DNA from 3 places in the Amaricoccus sp. W119 genome. Region 1 is predicted to be linked to each of the others. Evidence: riboswitches for the same ligand, from Rfam matches in the RefSeq annotation. Region 1 holds a riboswitch; each other region holds the start of a gene.
What was found. A riboswitch is a leader RNA that binds a small molecule or an ion and turns the genes downstream of it on or off. The one in region 1 is predicted to bind thiamine pyrophosphate.
Positions count from the first base shown of each region.

Region 2: it holds a riboswitch for thiamine pyrophosphate, as region 1 does, so the genes downstream of both, thiC (phosphomethylpyrimidine synthase ThiC) here and thiO (glycine oxidase ThiO) in region 1, are expected to answer to the same signal.
Region 3: it holds a riboswitch for thiamine pyrophosphate, as region 1 does, so the genes downstream of both, thiM (hydroxyethylthiazole kinase) here and thiO (glycine oxidase ThiO) in region 1, are expected to answer to the same signal.

Region 1 covers NZ_JBKQWU010000040.1:10,334-13,598, reverse strand. Annotated here, with positions in the region: gene ACLJK8_RS16370 (thiazole synthase) at 1-771, opposite strand, end outside; gene ACLJK8_RS16375 (thiamine phosphate synthase) at 1-1, opposite strand, end outside; gene thiS (sulfur carrier protein ThiS) at 773-970, opposite strand; gene thiO (glycine oxidase ThiO) at 948-1,982, opposite strand; TPP riboswitch at 2,034-2,135, opposite strand; gene ACLJK8_RS16355 (efflux RND transporter permease subunit) at 2,217-3,265, opposite strand, start outside.
Region 2 covers NZ_JBKQWU010000033.1:7,866-11,130, reverse strand. Annotated here, with positions in the region: gene ACLJK8_RS15115 (Ppx/GppA phosphatase family protein) at 1-778, shown strand, start outside; gene ACLJK8_RS15110 (RlmE family RNA methyltransferase) at 845-1,600, shown strand; TPP riboswitch at 1,629-1,739, shown strand; gene thiC (phosphomethylpyrimidine synthase ThiC) at 1,806-3,265, shown strand, end outside.
Region 3 covers NZ_JBKQWU010000002.1:183,792-187,056, reverse strand. Annotated here, with positions in the region: gene ACLJK8_RS02630 (F0F1 ATP synthase subunit B') at 31-567, shown strand; gene ACLJK8_RS02625 (ATP F0F1 synthase subunit B) at 572-1,063, shown strand; TPP riboswitch at 1,197-1,295, shown strand; gene thiM (hydroxyethylthiazole kinase) at 1,350-2,150, shown strand; gene thiE (thiamine phosphate synthase) at 2,147-2,809, shown strand; gene thiD (bifunctional hydroxymethylpyrimidine kinase/phosphomethylpyrimidine kinase) at 2,811-3,265, shown strand, end outside.

The DNA of each region.
Region 1 (3,265 bases):
TTCGAGGAAGGCCCTCCCGATTTCCGGCGTGGAGGCGGCGGCCATGTCGCGCGGCTCCATCGGATCGGCGGCGCGCGCCGCCGCTCCCGCCTCGACCGCCCGCGCGAAGGCCCGCGCCATCGCGACGGGATCGCCCGCCTTCGCCACCGCCGTGTTGAGCAGGATCGCGTCGTAGCCCATCTCCATCGCCGCCGCCGCGTGGCTCGGCAGGCCGATCCCGGCGTCCACCACCAGCGGCACCTGCGGGAAACGCTCCCGGAGCACGCGGAGCCCGTAGGGATTGACCAGCCCGAGGCCCGAGCCGATCGGCGCGCCCCAGGGCATCAGCACCTCGCAGCCGGCGTCGAGAAGCTTCTCGGCCACGATCAGGTCCTCGGTCGTATAGGGGAAGACCTCGAAACCTTCGCCGACGAGAATCCGCGCCGCCTCGACCAGCGCGAAAGGGTCGGGCTGCAGCGTGTCGGTATTGCCGATGACCTCGAGCTTGATCCAGTTCGTGCCGAAGACTTCGCGCGCCATCTGGGCGGTGGTGACGGCCTCTCTCACCGAATGGCAGCCGGCGGTATTGGGCAGGACGCGCACGCCAAGCTCGCGGATCAGGTCCCAGAAATCCGACCCGCCCCGCGCGCCGCCGCTTTCACGGCGCAGCGACACCGTGGCGATCCCGGCACCGGAGGCGCGGAACGCCTCGGCGAGGATCGCGGGCGAGGGGTATTGCGCGGTCCCGAGCATCATCCGGGACGTGAGGTCCGCTCCGTAGAAACGCGGCATCTCAGCCTCCCTGCCGGGGGGAGACGACTTCGAGCCGGTCCCCCGCTTCAAGCTCGGTCGCGGCGCGCTGGCCCGCGGGAACGAAGGCGCCATTCACCGCCGTCGCGATCGCCGCCTCGCCGTAGCCGAGTTCCACCAGCGCCTTGTCGAGCCGCGCCGCGTCAAGCTCGCGCGGCTCACCGTTCAGGACGATCTTCATCCATCACCTCCGGTCTTGGGCCTCCCGTCACCAGATCGGCCGCCATGCGCGCCATCGCGGGCGCGAGCAGGAAGCCGTGGCGGTAGAGGCCGTTCACATGAATGCGCGCTCCCCGCCTCCTGATGCGCGGCAGGTTGTCGGGAAAGGCCGGGCGGGCATCGACGCCGATCTCCAGCACCTCCGCCTCGCCGAAGGCCGGATGCAGCGCATAGGCCGAGGTCAGCATTTCGAGGAGCGAGCGCGCCGTGACGCGGGAGCGGTCCGAGGATTCGATCATCGTCGCGCCGAGCATGTAAACCCCGTCGCCGCGCGGGACGATGTAGAGCGGAATCCGGGGATGCAGCAGCCTGACCGGCCGCGTCAGGCTCACATCGGGGCAGCGGAGCACCAGCATCTCGCCCTTGACGCCCCGAAGATCGGCGAGCCTGTCGCGCGCGGCGAAACCCCGGCAGTCGAAGACGACCCCCTCCCCCGCCGCGGCGACCCCGTTGGCGGCCGGATCACCTGTCTCGACCGTCACGCCGCGGCGGGCGAGCCCGTCGCGCAGCGCCTTGAGCGTCGCACGCGGGTCGAGATGGGCTTCATCGGCGAAGAAGAGCGCGCGGTTGAAGCGGCCGGCGAGATCGGGCTCCAGCGCCGCGATCGCCTCCGGCCCGAGGGTCTCGTGCCGCTCGGTCCTGCGCGCGAAACGGTCGAGCTCGCTCCGGTCCCGGCCAAGCGCCAGGACGAGCGTCCCGGCCCGGGTCACGCCGCCCGCCGCCGCGTCCCACCAGTCCGCCGCCTCCTGGCCCAGCCGCGTCACCGGTTCCTCCGCGCTCTCGCCCTCGCAGAAGGGCGCGAGCATGCCGCCCGCCCACCAGGAGCAGGCCCCCGGCCCGGGCGCGCCCGCGCGGTCGACGAGCGAGACGCCGATGCCGCGCCGGGCAAGCTCGGTCGCGACCGAGAGCCCGGCGACGCCCGCGCCGAGCACGGTGACCGACCGGTTCGATGGGGAGGTTAGACTGTCCGACATGCCGGCCGTATCCCCCGGGGGACAATGAGGCTCTGGCGGGTGAGGATGATCGTCTGTGCCATATCCGTTCCCTACGCCGGCATTGCCCGGATCAGGTGCGATGGGTTGACGCCGCGCGCCTCTCAGCCCTTCCGGGCACCCCAACGGTTCAAGGGGACAGATAAAGTGCCCGCGCCCCGAACTCAAGGGGCGGCGGGCATCAGTTCGCGGGTACCGTCCGGCGGGCGGGCGCCCTCAGGCTCCCGCCTCCGGCTCCTTCGCCTCCCGCCCCGCTCCGATCCGCTTCACCCGCTCGCGCAGGTTCTGGAAGATCACGTAGAGCGCGGGGATGATGAAGATGCCCACGAGCGCCGCGGTCAGCATGCCGCCGGCGACGCCGGTACCAACCGCGCGGCGGCTCAGCATCGAGGCTCCGGTGGCGGTGACGAGCGGGATCAGGCCGGCGATGAAGGCGAAGCTCGTCATCAGGATCGCCCTGAAACGCATCCGCGCCCCGTCGATCGCCGCGTCGAGCACCGACTCCCCCGCCTCGCGCCGCGCCTTGGCAAACTCGACGATGAGGATCGCGTTCTTCGCAGCCAACGCGATCAGGACGACGAGGCCGATCTGGGCGTAGATGTCGAAGGCGAGCCCCGCGACCAGGAGCGACAGCATCGCGCCCGCGACGCCCACCACCACCGAGAGCAGGACGGGCACCGGGATCGTCCAGCTTTCGTAGAGGCCGACGAGGAAGAGATAGGCGAAGACGAGCGCCAGGGCGAGGATCACCGTGGTCTGTCCGGCCGCCTCCAGTTCCTGCTGCGCCGTGCCGGTCCAGTCGAAGCTGTAGCCCGACGGCAGGACGCGCGCGCTCAGCTCCTCCATCGCCTGCAGCGCCTCGCCCGAGGCGACGCCGGGCGCGGGCGCGCCGTTGATCGTGACCGAGCGGAAGTTGTTGTAGCGCACGATCGACTGCGGCCCGACGCGGTATTCCACCGTCGCCACCGCCGAGACCGGCACCATCTCGCCCGAGGCGGAGCGGACGTTGATCCGGGCGATGTCCTCGACGCTGGCCCGGTCGGATTGCTGGGCCTGGACATTGACCTGCCAGGTCCGGCCGAACAGGTTGAAGTCGTTCACATAGACCGAGCCGAGCGTCCCCTGTAGCGCCGCGAAGAGATCGCTGACCGAAACGCCGAGCGTCTGCAGCCGCTCGCGGTCGAGATCGAGATAGAGCTGCGGCGCCGAGGCCGAGAAGGTCGAGAAGGTCGGTCCGAGCCGCGGGTCCTGGCTCGCCGCGACCG
Region 2 (3,265 bases), on a different contig from region 1:
CAACGGGAGGCATTTCCTCGCCCGGGTGACGCGCGAGACCGGCCTGAAGCTCGAAGTGATCCGCCCGGAGGAAGAGGCCCGGCTCGCCGTCATCTCCTGCGCCCCGCTGGTCGCCGAGCAGGCGTCGCAGGTTCTCGTCTTCGACATCGGCGGCGGCTCGACCGAGCTCGTCTGGATCGACCTCTCCGACGTGCCGCCGGAGGAGCGCGCCCAGGCGATCGTCAACCTCCGCGTCGGGCATGACTCGGAGAAGGGCGGCGCGCGGATCGTGGATTTCATCTCCGTGCCGCTCGGGGTCGCGACGCTGCACGACCGCTATACCGATGTCACCGACGACGCGGCGCGCTTCGCGCTGATGTCCTGGTTCTTCGAGGAGCAGATCACCGGCTTCAAACCCTATCTCCAGGGCCTTGCCGGCGGCTGCGCCGGTTTTCAGATGATCGGCACCTCCGGCACCGTCACGACCGTCGGCGCCGCCCATCTCGGGCTCCGCCGCTACGACCGGCGCAAGGTCGACGGGATGCATCTGAGCGCCAAGGCGATCGACGAGGTGATCGGCCGCTTCCTCCGCCTCGGGCCCGCCGGGCGGCGGACCGACATCGGCCTCGGCCGCGACCGTTCGGAACTCATCATGTCGGGCGCGGCGATCCTGCAGACGCTGCTGCGGGTCTGGCCGGCCGAATCGATGCGGGTCGCCGACCGCGGGCTGCGTGAGGGGATGCTCTTCGCGATGATGAGCGCGAACGGCGCCTTCCGGAAAGGCCCGAAGCGGGACTAGCTCCGCTTGACCGGAGGCGCGTGGCATCGCAGAGAGCGCGGCGGGCAGGGCCGGAGGCGGGGTGGAATGGTCGACAGCAGGAAACAGGGATCGGGCCGCGGCCGCCGGGATCTGACCGTGCGGGTGAAGACCGCCAAGGGCCGCAAGCTCTCCTCCACGCTCTGGCTCCAGCGCCAGTTGAACGACCCCTATGTCCGGCGCGCGCGCGAGGAAGGCTATCGCGGTCGCGCCGCCTACAAGATCATCGAGCTCGACGACAAGTTCGGCTTCCTGCGACCCGGCGCGCGCGTCATCGATCTCGGCCACGCGCCGGGCGGCTGGAGCCAGGTGGCGGTGGCGCGGGTGAACGCGCTCGGCGAGAAGCGCGGCAAGCCGACAGGCCAGGTGCTCGGGATCGACCTGCAGGAAGTCGAGGCGATCCCCGGGGCCGATCTGCACGTTCTCGATTTCCTCGAGGAAGGCGCCGATGCGAAGATCCGCGACTGGCTCGGCGGTCAGGCCGATGTGATCCTGTCGGACATGGCGGCCGCGGCCTCGGGCCACCCGCGCACCGACCACATGCGCATCACGGCGCTGGTCGAAGCCGCGATCGAGCTTTGCGAGGATGTGCTGGTGCCGGGCGGAACCTTCGTCGCCAAGGTGCTGGGCGGCGGCGCCGATCCCGCGATCGTCACGCGACTCAACAGGCTTTTCGAGAAGGTCCGCCACGTGAAGCCACCGGCGAGCCGCAGCGATTCCTCCGAGAAGTTCGTCGTCGCCACGGGCTTTCGCGGCGGACAACCCGCCGCCGACGGCGAACCGGGCGACGAGACCGGGGCTTGACCGCGCCGCGATCCGCCGCTCTATTCCGGGGCTCAACCAGGGGAGTCCCGCCAAGGGGCTGAGAAACCGCTGTGATGCGCGGTGACCCTTCGAACCTGATCCAGTTCAGACTGGCGGAGGGACGGTGACATGGCTTCGGCGCGAGACGATTCGACTCCGGCATGCACGGGCTTCCGAGGGTTCGCCCCTCTCAAGGAGCCAGAGCATGAAAGACATGTCCCCGCCCGCCGTGACCACCGGCCCCTTCCCCGCCTCGCGCAAGGTCCATCGCCCCGGCGATCTCCACCCCGAGATCCGCGTGCCCCTGCGCGAGATCGACCTGCACCCGACAGCCGGGGAGCCGCCCGTCGCCGTCTATGACAGTTCCGGCCCCTACACGGACCCCGCCGCCGCGATCGACATTTCCCGCGGCCTGCCGCCGTCCCGCGCCGCCTTCATCGCCGCCCGCGCCGATACCGAGCAGGTGGCCGCGCCCCGCGCGGTGAAGCCGGAGGACAATGGCTTCGCCGAGGGCGCGCGGCTCGTTCCCGCCTTCCCCTCCCCGCGCCGCCCGCGCCGCGCGAGAAACGGCGCCGCGGTGACCCAGCTCGCCTATGCCCGCGCAGGCGTCATCACGGCGGAGATGGAATACGCGGCGATCCGCGAGAACCTCGGCCGCTCCGCTCTCCGCGACGGCGAGAGTTTCGGCGCCGCGATCCCGGATGAGGTGACGCCCGAGTTCGTCCGCGCCGAGATCGCCGCCGGCCGCGCGATCCTGCCCGCCAACATCAACCATCCCGAGCTCGAGCCGATGGTGATCGGCCGGAACTTCCTCGTGAAGATCAACGCCAATATCGGCAATTCCGCCGTCACCTCCTCGATGGAGGAGGAGGTCGAGAAGATGGTCTGGGCGATCCGCTGGGGCGCGGACACGGTCATGGATCTCTCGACGGGGCGGAACATCCACAACATCCGCGACTGGGTCCTGCGTAACAGCCCGGTCCCGATCGGAACCGTGCCGCTCTATCAGGCGCTCGAAAAGGTGGGTGGCATCGCCGAGGAACTGAGCTGGGAGGTCTTCCGCGACACGCTGATCGAACAGGCCGAACAGGGCGTGGACTATTTCACCATCCACGCCGGCGTCCGGCTCGCCCATATCCCGCTGACCGTCGATCGGGTGACCGGGATCGTCAGCCGGGGCGGCTCGATCATGGCGAAATGGTGTCTGCACCACCACCGCGAGAGCTTCCTCTATGAGCATTTCACCGAGATCTGCGACATCATGCGCGCCCATGACGTCAGCTTCTCGCTCGGCGACGGCCTGCGCCCCGGCTCGATCGCCGATGCCAATGACGCGGCGCAGTTCGCGGAACTGGAAACGCTGGGCGAACTGACCCGGATCGCCTGGGCGAAGGACTGCCAGGTGATGATCGAGGGGCCGGGCCATGTGCCCATGCACAAGATCAGGGAGAACATGGAGAAGCAGCTCGCGGTCTGCGGCGAGGCGCCCTTCTACACGCTCGGGCCGCTCACGACCGACATCGCGCCGGGCTACGACCATATCACCAGCGGTATCGGCGCGGCGATGATCGGCTGGTTCGGGACGGCGATGCTCTGCTACGTGACGCCCAAGGAGCATCTGGGGCTCCCCGACCGCGACGACGTGAAAACCGGGGTCATCACCTA
Region 3 (3,265 bases), on a different contig from region 1:
GCGCGCCCCGAGCCCCTGCCGGAGTGAGACATGGCGACCGAGACAATGGGTGATGTTCCGCTGGAGCAAGCCGAAGGTGGCATGCCGCAGCTTGATGTCACCACCTATCCGAACCTGATCTTCTGGCTGATCGTCGCCCTGGTCGCCCTTTACTTCATCATGACGCGCATCGCGCTGCCGCGCATCGCGGCCGTGCTGGCGGAGCGGAACGACGCGATCGCCAACGACCTCGAAGAAGCCGCGCTCTACAAGCGGCGGGCGGAAGAGGCCGAGAACACCTACAACGCGGCCCTGGCCGCGGCGCGGGAGCAGGCGCAGAAGATCGCCGCCGACACCAAGGCGGAGATCAACGCCGAGCTCGACCAGCTGATGGCCAAAGCCGACGCCGAGATCGCCGCGAAATCGGCGGAATCGGAGAAGCGCATCCAGGACATCCAGGAGAGCGCGGCCAGGAGCGTCGAGGAAGTCGCCCTCGAAACCGCGCAGGCGATCGTGGAAGCCTTCATGCCGAAGGCCGCGGACGCGGAAGCGGTCAACGCCGCCGTCGCCAACAGGCTGAAGGGCTGACGTCATGGACTTTCTCAACAACACCGACATCGTCGTCACGATCGGCTTCCTGGTCTTCATCGCCATTCTCGGCTATCTGAAGGTTCCGGGACTGCTGGCCTCCAAGCTCGACGAGCGGGCCGTGCGGATCAAGGCCGACCTCGACGAGGCGCGGGCGCTGCGCGAGGAGGCCCAGGCGCTCTTCGCGGGCTACGAGCGCAAGCAGAAGGAAGTGAAGGACCAGGCCGAGGAGATCGTCGCCAACGCCCGGGCCGACGCCGAACGCGCGGCCGAGGTGGCGAAGGAGGAGATCCGCCGGTCGGTGGCCCGCCGCCTCGCGACCGCGACCGATCAGATCGACGCCGCCGAGAAGGCGGCGATCCGCCAGATCAAGGACCGCGCCGTCACCGTCGCCGTCGCCGCCGCGAGCGATGTGCTGCGCGAGCGGATCAAGGCGCAGGACGCGAACGCGATGATCGACGCCGCGATCGCCGAGGTCGGCACGCGCCTTCACTGATCGCGCCGCCGCGCGAGTTCTTGGGACCCGCTTCCGATTGGAAGCGGGTCCTTTCCTGTTCGGCCGGGCGTCACGGGATGGAGGACGCGACGGATTTGGCGTGACTTCGCTTGGGCGATCTGCGACAGACGAACGTGGAAACCGGGGGCGCTCGCGCGGACGCGGGCTGAGAGGCACCCTTCGAACCTGAACCAGATCATGCTGGCGGAGGGAGCCGTTTCGGGCCAGGCGCCGGGTGATCAGGGGCGCGCATGGCCGGGCAGCTCCCTCGCGCGGGAGGATTGCGATGGCGGAACCAACTCCGGGGACGCTGCTCGGCGAGATGCGGGCAAAGGCGCCGCTCGTCCAGTGCATCACGAATTTCGTGGCGATGAACATCGCCGCCAACACGCTGCTCGCCGCCGGGGCTTCGCCGGCGATGGTGCATGACATGCGCGAGTCCGGCGAATTCGCCGCGGTCGCCGGTGCGCTGACCGTCAATATCGGGACGCTGTCGCCCGAATGGCTGGGCGGCATGCGCGCGGCGGCGGAGGCGGCGACACGCGCGGGGCGCCCATGGGTTCTCGATCCGGTCGCGCATTTCGCGACCGACTTCCGCCGACGCGCGACGCAGGGGTTGATGGAGCTGAGGCCGACGATCGTCCGGGGCAATGCCTCGGAGATCCTGGCGCTCGGCGGTGGCGTGGGCCAGGGCCGGGGCGTCGACAGCGGCGACGAAGTGGCCGCCGCTGAGAGCGTCGCACGCGCGCTCGCGCGCGAGACCGGGGCGGTGATCGCCGTGAGCGGCGCCGTCGATTTCGTGACCGATGGCGAGAGGTCGGCGCGCGTGCATGGCGGCTCCGAACTCATGCCCAGGGTCACCGCGCTCGGCTGCGCGCTGACCTGCCTCGTGGGCGCCTTCGCCGCCACGCGCCCGGACCGGAGCTTCGAGGCGACACTGGCGGCCTTCGCGATGTTCGCGGCGGCCGGCGAGGCGGCGGCGCGCGAGGCCGCCGGGCCCGGCAGCTTCGGCTGGCGCTTCCTTGACGCGCTCGCCGCGGTCGGACCCGCCGATCTCGACGCGGACGGGCGCGTCGTCACGGCATGAGTCCGAGGTTCGATCCCGCGCGGCTGTCGCTCTACCTGGTGCTCGATCCCGGGCTCTGCGCGGGGTTCGGTCTCGTCGAGACCGTCCGCGCCGCCGTCCGGGGTGGCGTGACCATGATCCAGCTCCGCGACAAGGAGGGCACCACGGCGGATCGCATCGCCGCCGGCCGCGCGCTCAAGAATGCCCTCGCCGGCACGGGCGTCCCGCCCATCATCAACGATGACGTGGAGGCCGCCCGGACCATCGGCGCCGACGGGGTGCATATCGGGCAGGACGACATGGGCCCGGCCGAGGCGCGCGCGCTGATCGGCGCCGACCGCGTCCTCGGCCTCTCGGTGGAGACCGAGCCGCTCGCCCGCGGCCTCGATCCCGCCTTGGTGGATTATGCCGGGGCCGGGCCGGTCTTCGCCACGGAGACGAAGCCGGGGCACAAGCCCGCGACCGGGTTCGACGGGCTCGCGCGCATCGTCGCGGCCTGCCCGGTGCCCGCGGTGGCGATCGGCGGGTTGAAGCCGGGGCACGCCGCCCGCACGCTCGCGAGCGGCGCCGCCGGGCTCTCGGTCGTCTCGGCGATCTGCGGCCAGCCCGATCCGGAAGCCGCCGCCCGCGCCCTCGCTCGGGAGATCGCCGCCGCGCGGATGGAACTGGGGAGAGACTGACGTGATTCCGAATCTGTTGACCATCGCGGGCTCCGACCCGTCGGGTGGCGCGGGCATCCAGGCCGATCTGAAGACCTTCGCCGCGCGGGGCGGCTATGGCCTGGCGGTGCTGGCCGCGCTGACGGCGCAGAACACGACCGGTGTGACCGGCATCCACCCCATCCCGGCGGAATTCGTCGCGGCGCAGATCGAGACCATCCTCGCCGATGTCCGGGTCGATGCCGTCAAGATCGGCATGATTGGCGAGGCCTCGGTCGCCGAGGCGGTGGGGCGGGCGCTCATGCCCCTGAACGGTGTCCCGGTGGTGCTCGACCCGGTGATGATCGCCAAGGGCGGCGCCGCGCTCCTGATGCCGGAGGCGGTCGCGGCGCTGCGCTCGGCGCTTCTGCCGAGAGCGACGATGCTGACGCCCAACCTGCCGGAAGCCGCCGCCCTGCTCGGCGAGGCGGAGGCGCG